4 regions of the Neobacillus sp. BF23-41 genome follow, and region 2 is predicted to be linked to each of the others. Evidence: riboswitches for the same ligand, from Rfam matches in the RefSeq annotation. Region 2 holds a riboswitch; each other region holds the start of a gene.
What was found. A riboswitch is a leader RNA that binds a small molecule or an ion and turns the genes downstream of it on or off. The one in region 2 is predicted to bind cobalamin.
Positions count from the first base shown of each region.

Region 1: linked by a shared signal. The riboswitch ahead of metE (5-methyltetrahydropteroyltriglutamate--homocysteine S-methyltransferase) and the one ahead of AB7942_RS26270 ((2Fe-2S) ferredoxin domain-containing protein) in region 2 are both predicted to bind cobalamin.
Region 3: linked by a shared signal. The riboswitch ahead of AB7942_RS11035 (ribonucleoside-diphosphate reductase subunit alpha) and the one ahead of AB7942_RS26270 ((2Fe-2S) ferredoxin domain-containing protein) in region 2 are both predicted to bind cobalamin.
Region 4: linked by a shared signal. The riboswitch ahead of AB7942_RS17745 (ABC transporter substrate-binding protein) and the one ahead of AB7942_RS26270 ((2Fe-2S) ferredoxin domain-containing protein) in region 2 are both predicted to bind cobalamin.

Region 1 is NZ_JBGBPR010000002.1:481,669-483,871, forward strand. It holds gene metE (5-methyltetrahydropteroyltriglutamate--homocysteine S-methyltransferase) at 1-995, opposite strand, end outside; cobalamin riboswitch at 1,380-1,560, opposite strand; gene AB7942_RS05400 (VOC family protein) at 1,656-2,051, opposite strand.
Region 2 is NZ_JBGBPR010000030.1:26,614-28,816, reverse strand. It holds cobalamin riboswitch at 196-384, shown strand; cobalamin riboswitch at 562-739, shown strand; gene AB7942_RS26270 ((2Fe-2S) ferredoxin domain-containing protein) at 867-1,250, shown strand; gene cobJ (precorrin-3B C(17)-methyltransferase) at 1,304-2,203, shown strand, end outside.
Region 3 is NZ_JBGBPR010000005.1:222,891-225,093, reverse strand. It holds gene AB7942_RS11040 (hypothetical protein) at 1-626, opposite strand, end outside; cobalamin riboswitch at 793-994, shown strand; gene AB7942_RS11035 (ribonucleoside-diphosphate reductase subunit alpha) at 1,131-2,203, shown strand, end outside.
Region 4 is NZ_JBGBPR010000011.1:159,888-162,090, forward strand. It holds gene AB7942_RS17740 (FecCD family ABC transporter permease) at 1-208, opposite strand, end outside; gene AB7942_RS17745 (ABC transporter substrate-binding protein) at 174-1,139, opposite strand; cobalamin riboswitch at 1,336-1,528, opposite strand; gene ribH (6,7-dimethyl-8-ribityllumazine synthase) at 1,588-2,058, opposite strand; partial or broken gene ribB (3,4-dihydroxy-2-butanone-4-phosphate synthase) at 2,085-2,203, opposite strand, start outside.

The DNA.
Region 1 (2,203 bases), on a different contig from region 2:
ACAGGTACATGCTGTAAACTACATGAAGACTGAATCCAAGCTTCTTTTACACCGCTTAATAATAAAACAGCTTTTGTATTGAATGCTTTTTCAGCCAAATTTGCCCGCCAAATATCCCGTCCATTTACGATACCAATTCCTAATACTTTGTCTTGTGGGAACCCGTGTTTTCGAAGCGAAGCCATATTCTCTTCGGAACCATGAATGAAATCAAGACCAATCCCTGCAACAGGTAATTGAGACAGCTCTTCATACGCTGATAGTCCTTCAAAATAGGTTTGCAACATGATTTGTGCAGCCGGTACTTCTTCTGCTAACTGTTTGTAAATTTCTTGCACTAGTTTTACATCATCTGCTGTTAGTGAAAGGGTTAGTGCTGGTTCTTCCACTTGAATCCACTTTGCACCAGCATCTACAAGTTGCTGCAATACTTGAGCATATAACGGTAAGAGTTTTAAAATAAACAATGCTTTCGATTTGGCATCGTATCCTTTCGCTAAGCTAACAAAAGTAAAAGGACCGATCATTGTAGGCTTTGTAATAAGACCTAATTCCTCTTTGGCTTCTACAAAATAATCTAAAATGTAGTTCTTCGTTAATTGTAATGACTTGCCTTCATACTCGGGCACGATGTAGTGATAGTTGGTGTTAAACCACTTTGTCATCTCACAAGCCACAACATGGCTTGCCCCACGGGCCATTTCGTAATAAGTGGTTAGATCGACTTCATCACCTGTCCACTTATAACGATTTGGAAACATTCCGAACATTGACGCATGGTCAAGCATACGGTCATAAAGGGTAAAATCCCCAACTGTTAGTAACTCTAAGCCTAATGATTGCTGGCGCTTCAAATTATTCAAACGATTCGTTTTCATCTCGAAAATAAATTGCTCCTCTGATATCGCACCCTTCCAAAAAGATTCTATACAACGTTTCCACTCCCGATTATCACCAATGTACGGGTAACCAATGGCAGTACTAACTAAATTCATATTTCATTCCTCCTTAGTTAAATTTACATATTCCCAAATAGAACAAAAGGCGCAAGCGCCCGTTTAGCTGCGTATGGACTGGAGCACTCCAACTGAGATAAAGGAAACACGGAGAGCGTAGCGCATTCGTGCTTGACTTTTCGTAGGGCGGAGAGCGAAGTCTACTAGCAGTTGGGCGCTGGAGCTGGATTCAGAGAACTAGTTCACGTTATCCAAAATAAATGATTTGATAATCTCCTATACAACAAAAAAGCCATCTCCACAAAATGGAAATGGCTCTACAATCAAGTTTAAGTTTTGCTAAAAAAATATGCATAAACATAGCTACTCATAACTCGTTTGTCGTACAAATGAATGCCACCACCTATTTCCACGTAGGTATTTGGTGTGTACTGGAAATTGGCAGGTCTCCTGGCTTATCATCATGGCTCCTCACACCTTCCCATCCTAAGACAGTGGTATTTGTGATTCACTCCGATTTACAGTTGCGGGACAGCGACGGAATTACACCGTTCTTCCCTTTTAAGCCAAGCCTTAGCTTGGCACCAATTCTTACACGATATGTAATTTTCACTAACTATAGCATATTAATAATATGAAGTACATAATTTTCTGAAAAGTGGTCAGTATGATGAGAGTTCTCTCACTCACCTTTGGATTCTATTTTGCATTCGCATCGGGATGATGAATTCCGAATATATTGCCTTCGGTATCAATATAGTATCCTTGCCACGCCATTCCAGGCAGGGCATATTTGGCCATTGCGACTTTGCCGCCATTCTCAATAATTTTAGCTTCCGTTACATCGTAATTTTCCACTCCCATTGTACAAGCAAATGCATTCAAAGCTTGGTTTGCTTCCGGTGGAGCACTTTGCCGCTGCATCAAAGCACCATTGATCCCAAGTTCATTCTCATCGCCAGTCACTGCTCCAAAGTAAGGCATTCCTGCATACTCACTCCAATCTTGAAATGACCATCCGAATACCTCTCCATAAAACTTCTTTGCCCGTTCCATGTCATTGACATGAATTTCGAAATGAACTAATCTTCCCATGATTGCCTCCTAATTAAAAAAGTAATTATATTCGCTTCTAGCAAGTTAGTACTTATGTATAAGTTGGGGTTATGATTCATTATCTTATGTTAGCAAAACTAAGGATGAAGCCAACTTTTCAACTTGAGCCAAAACCTAATATATTTCCTCTT
Region 2 (2,203 bases):
CCAGCATTTTTAGAACTTTTAAATTGTGTCATCATTTTTAATAGGTATAATAATATTCTTATTAAAAAAAGCCAGACAAGATCGATCCTCGGAGGTGACCAACATGGATTATAAAATAAGGGAATTAAAAAAGCACTTGAAATATTCTATTTGTTAGACTAGTATAATTATTATCTCTTAAAATTACATATGAATTTGTTAACAATTGGTTAAGATGCCTTAGGGCTTAATAGGGAATCTGGTGAAAGGCCAGAACTGTCCCCGCAACTGTAAGTGTGGACGAAATAGACAAACCACTGGACCGTTTATTTATTGACGATTCGGGAAGGGTCTAAAGTAGGAAGAAACACAAGTCAGGAGACCTGTCTTAGCTTTTTAAGTTTCGATTTCTTCGGGGGTTGAGAAGATGGAACGTTTGGACAAAAAGGATTATTTATTAACTTTCTTTGTGCTGACGTTTTATCCGTTCAACTAATGTTGAACGGATTTTTTCGTTTGGATGATTCTAAATCATTTTTAATTCTCATAGTTTAGCTTTAGAAGGAACAAGCCTTTTTAACAATTGAATAGATTAGGATAGGTGCACGAATTTGTGCTTAATAGGGAAGTACGGTTTAAATCCGTCACGGTACCCGCCACTGTATGGGGAGTTCATTGCAGATGTCACTGAAGGAATTCGGGAAGACGCAATGGAATGATGAACCTAAGTCAGGAGACCTGCCTTTACCTAATAACTTCATTCAACCTACGGGAACATAGGTAGAAGTGCTGAACATACATCGCTATTTTTTTGTGTGTATATATTCTGCACCCCTATGTCCATAGGGGTGCTTTTTTTACGTAAAAAACGAAAAGGAGAGTGTGACATGACTACTTGGAATTTACAAGGGACGAAACACCATGTTTTCATTTGCAACGGCAGCAGCTGTATGAGAAAGGGAGGGGAGGAAGCGACACAAGCGATTCGGAATGAAATCACCAATTTAAACTTAGATTCACTCGTACATACAACAAGAACGAGATGCAATGGGAGATGTAAGGACGCTCCCGTTGCTATCGTTTATCCAGACGGGACCTGGTATAAAAACGTGACGCCAGAAGTGGGGACTACGATTGTAAGGCGTCATCTGGCGGAAGGTCATTGTCTTCAGGAGAATGCGATCTATCAATATTCCGAAGAAGGATTCATCCAGCCAGAAGGGTCGGAATGCATCGAAGGAGTACAAAAAGCTGTTACAGAAAAAGTTTAACAGCGGATAGTAGCTGGATTCTAGTTTGAAATTTTGGAAGGTGGCGTAATAGTGTGAAAGGCAAATTATTAGTTATTGGTTTTGGCCCCGGAGATGAAAAACATATCACTGGACGGGCAAAAGAAGCCATCGAAGAAAGTGATATCATCATCGGCTACAAAACCTACGTTGATCTAATCAAGGGATTAATAGCTGGAAAACAAATCATTAGTACAGGAATGACAGAAGAAGTGAGCCGGGCCCAGGAGGCAGTGAAACAGGCCGAACTCGGTTACACGGTAGCCGTCATTTCGAGCGGTGATGCCGGTGTATATGGAATGGCAGGACTGGTTTACGAAGTGCTAATCGAAAAAGGCTGGAAAAAAGACTCAGGGGTAGAAGTGGAGGTGGTCCCTGGCATTTCTGCCATCAACTCCTGTGCTGCTTTATTAGGCGCGCCGGTCATGCATGATGCCTGTACGATCAGCTTAAGTGACCATTTGACACCTTGGAGCATAATCGAGAAACGAATCGAAGCGGCCGCTCAAGCTGATTTTGTGATTGCTTTATATAATCCAAAAAGCGGGAGAAGAACACGGCAGATCATGGAAGCTCAAAAAATTCTACTAAAATATCGCTCGCCAGAAACCCCTGTTGGATTGGTAAAGAGTGCTTACCGTGATAGTCAAAAGATCGTCTTAACCAATTTACAAGAGATGCTCGAACATGAAATTGGTATGTTAACCACCGTTTTAATTGGCAACTCTTCCACATTTTTCTACGACGGCTTGATCATCACCCCGCGCGGTTATCAGCGGAAGTATACATTAAATCAGGCAATACAGCCGTTGAAACCGCATCAGCGTTTGCAAAAGGAAGCCGAACCATGGGCACTGGAGCAAACGGAAGATGTAACACCGGTGAACAAGAAACTAGTCACCCCAACCTCAGTGAAAGAGTCGCCAAGAGAGCTG
Region 3 (2,203 bases), on a different contig from region 2:
GCGCTAGAATCCGTTGCACTTAATGAAAAGTAACCAGGAGTTCTTTCGCCTTTCCACCATTTAAAAAATCCAGAAAATTCAACGGGAGCAATATATACATAATCACCGTTCAGTTTTTGAATCTGAAGATTTCCAAGCTCAAAGTAGCTTGTGTTCGGTACTTGCCCAAAAGCCTTTTTCATTTTGTTACGTGCAAACTGCGGTGGAACGCTAGCTGGTGTTTCCTTCTCATCAAAGGTCTGAATCTCTACCTTTTCATCCATCTTTGCTACTTGATATTTTTCATCGGCATTAAAAATGAAGGCGGTTAAGAAATAAATTCCTAGACCTAGACTTGCTAGAAAGAGAAGTCCTTTAATCTTTCTTTCTGTGCCTTTGGCAAGAACTGCTCCGCCTACAGTGAGGAAGATTGCTAACGGCCATAAAGAAGTGAAGTTTCTATCAAAATTACTAAAATAAAAGAATGAAAACACTGCAAGCATAAGAAAAACCATAACAGCAATGAAGACGCCGATTTTTTGTTTTTTATCAACTTTTTTATTTGCCTCTTCATGTTTAAAAATGGGTATTAAAACAAGTGCTGAAGCTATTCCAATGATCATCGTAAATAGAAAAATGTTCCCCATAAAATTGCCCCTTTTCACCTTGGACTTTCTTAATATACGGAAACTAAACCAAATAGGTTTCATTTTTATTTAATAATAGACTTGAATTATATTGGTGACTATACTATTATTTAATTTAATTGATTCACTATATATTGTTTCGATGAATAATTATTAAACTATATATTGTGTTAGCCTTAAGAGACGATGCCATTGTGGCTTAATAGGGAATCTGGTGTAAATCCAGAACTGCCCCCGCAACTGTAAATGCTGACGAAATGAGTAAACCACTGTATAAGAAATGTCTAATATATTAGGCAATTATATGGGAAGGGTTCAAAGTAGGATGAAGCATGAGTCAGGAGACCTGTCTTTCTTAAGTTGTTTCAACTTCTTCGGGGATTGAGAAGATGAACGGTGGCGACAGGAGGCATTGGATACTTTTATTTTAGTCCTTTTGTAGTGTTATCGTTTCATCCGCTCAATTCCCCTTGAGCGGATTTTATTATTTTAGGGGGAAATGAAATGGTAACAAAGGAGCTTCAAGCTGAATTCAATTATGTTTTAGAATCTATTAATCAAGTTACAGAAAAATATCAGATGGATACAACTGAGCTTAAAAACCGTATAAGCGAACTGGAAGTAACAGAGGTGGAAGCAAACCAACAAGCTTTAGTCTATGCAATAAATCAAATTGCAATGGACCAACCGAATTGGACATTTGTCGCTGCCCGTTTATATCTGAATGAATTATATGGAAAATCTGCAAAAAGTCGAGGCTATAATCGTTCTTTAAAATATGGAGACTTTTATAGATTAATAAAAGAATTGACTGATATAGGTATATATTCTAATGATCTCCTAAGCTTATATAGTAAAGATGAAATCGATCAACTAGCAAAAGAGATAAATCCAGATAAAGATTTATTATTTAATTACATAGGGTTATTTTTACTAGCGGATCGTTATCTTGCTCAAGATCATAATAGAAACGTATATGAACTCCCGCAGGAGCGGTTCATGGTTATTGCCATGACGATTATGAAGCATGAAAAGGAGTCCATCCGCTTACAGCTTGTAAAGGAAGCGTATTGGGCACTAAGTAATTTATATATGACCGTTGCTACCCCCACTTTAGCGAATGCAGGGAAAAGCTTTGGTCAGCTTTCCTCCTGCTTTATTGATACAGTAGATGATTCCCTTGATAGCATCTATTTAAATAATTGGGATATTGCTCGGCTAAGCAAGGATGGCGGAGGTATAGGGATTTATTATGGTAAAGTTCGTGCCCTTGGTTCCGATATTAAGAAATTCAAAGGAAACTCTTCCGGAATAGTGCCATGGGTTAAATTGTTAAATAATACAGCTGTCAGTGTTGATCAGTTAGGTCAACGTCAAGGTGCCATTGCGGTTTACCTAGATTTATTTCATAAAGATATCATGAACGGTTTTCTCGATTTAAAAACCAATAATGGGGATGAACGCCGAAAGGCCCATGACATTTTCACGGGTGTCACCATACCAGACCTATTTATGAAAAAATTAGAAGAGAAAGATGAGGATGGAAGAAGTATTGGGCAGTGGCATACATTTTGTCC
Region 4 (2,203 bases), on a different contig from region 2:
GAACTATACTCGAATACATAGGGTCAATTGTCTCCAATGGAATAACCCCAAATAATTTAGCGCTGATAATCTTAATAATGGCTAACATTGGAACCGAAACTGTTCCTATTGAAATACCTAATAAAATAGCTAGGAATAGGAAAATTCCAGCTATTATATAGGCTGTATACTTGTTATTTAAAAATTTCAGGATAGACAGCCTTTGCAAGATCTTCTACTCCTTCAACGATCCTAGGGCCTGACCGAGTTACTCGATCAGAATCTACATCGACTACTTTCTTATTTTTTACAGCGTTGACTGTTTCCCAGCCCTTTCTGCTTAAAACTTGTTCTGCCGGATTTTTCACATAGTACCCATATGTTGTGACGATAACATCAGGATTTCGTTTAATCATCGCCTCTTGATCAATTTTAATCCAGCCTTCTTGATCATTTGCAATGTTTTCAGCATTAATCGAACTTAGCATTTGATCCATAAAGGTATTCTTTCCAGGTGTATAAATTTCTGGAGCCGGTGAAACCTCAACTAATACCTTTTTCTTTTCTTTTATTTCCCCAGCCTTTGCTTTAATTTCGGCCAATTTATCCTTCATCCCTGTAATCATTTCATCGGCTTTCGCTGTTTCACCGGTAGCTTTCCCAATCATATCAATGGAATCATAAACTTGGTCAAAATTTTGCGCATCATTAACAACCAAAACGGTAATTCCGGCATCTTTAAGCTGCTGAAGCCCTGCTTCAGAATTATGAGCGGACGATTCATGTGCTAGCACTAAATCTGGTTTTAAGGAAATGATTTTTTCTAAGTTTATTTCCTGTCCGCCGATTTTTTCTTTTTTCGTCGCTGCTTCCGGATAATTATCGAAATCAGACACGCCCACCACTTCTTTGTCAAGTCCTAATGAAAATGCAATTTCTGTATTACTTGGAATTAGTGAAACGATCTTTTCAGGTTTCTTTTCGATAATAACTTTAGTTTTGGTAGCATCTGTAAGTGTAACAGGATATGTTATTTCCGCTGTTTTCTTCTCAACGCTGGATTTATTCTCTTCCTTCACTTGGTCTTTCTTTTCAACACAACCTGCTAAAACTCCTACTGTTAATAATACTACTAACAGCAATGAATACAACTTCTTCATTTTTCTCCCTGCTTTCTATGTAATAAAAGTATGTGACAAAAAATAAATCCACCTTGTGCCAAACAATATAGCTTGGATATTAACAATAAAAAACATCTCCACTGTGATATGGAGATGTTGGTATGAGTAGATTCAGGTTACTAGCAAAAAGTAAAAAGAGTCTAGACTTCAACACCGTCCCATCCTCGTAGGTTTATTGGCGCACAAGAATTAGGCAGGTTTCCTGGCTCATGATCATCGCTTCCTATGCCTTCCCATCATATTCGACAGTGACACAATATAGGTTGCTCTCATTTACAGTGGCGGGACCGCGTTGGCTTACACCAAACTTCCCTTTTAAGCTGAAAATCTTTCGAAAAGATTTTAGCACCTAATTTTTAAAAATATTTTTTGTTAAATTCATTATAGAAAAGTTGCTATGAATTGTACATGTTTTTTTGCTATAAGATTATAGTTCAATCGTTCTGCACAAATTGGCCATTTCAATTGCAGCCGAAGCGGCATCCCATCCCTTGTTACCCGCCTTTGTCCCAGCACGCTCAATTGCCTGTTCAATAGAATCCGTGGTTAACACTCCAAAAATAACCGGAATACCACTACTTAAATTGATTGCAGAAACACCTTTTGCCACTTCATTACAAACAAAGTCAAAATGTGGAGTAGAGCCGCGAATGACTGTGCCAAGCGTGATAACTGCATCATATTTTTTACTATTAGCCATTTTTTGGGCGATTAATGAAATCTCAAATGCACCTGGTACCCAGGCAATATCCACGTCTGTCTCGCTGACGCCATGTCTTTTGAGAGCATCCTGTGCACCGCCTAATAATTTACTTGTAATAAATTCATTAAAACGTCCAACCACGATTCCAACTTTTAATCCTGAGCCAACTAAATTTCCTTCAAAAATATTACCCATGAATATTCCTCCTAAATTTGATTTTAAACTTCCCGCTTAACTAAGTTTTCCTTGTTGTTTCGGTATTCTACTAAGTCTTTTATCGTAATCATTTTAACGTTTAGCTTATCAGCAATTTTGCGCAGTTGGGGGACACGGGCCATCG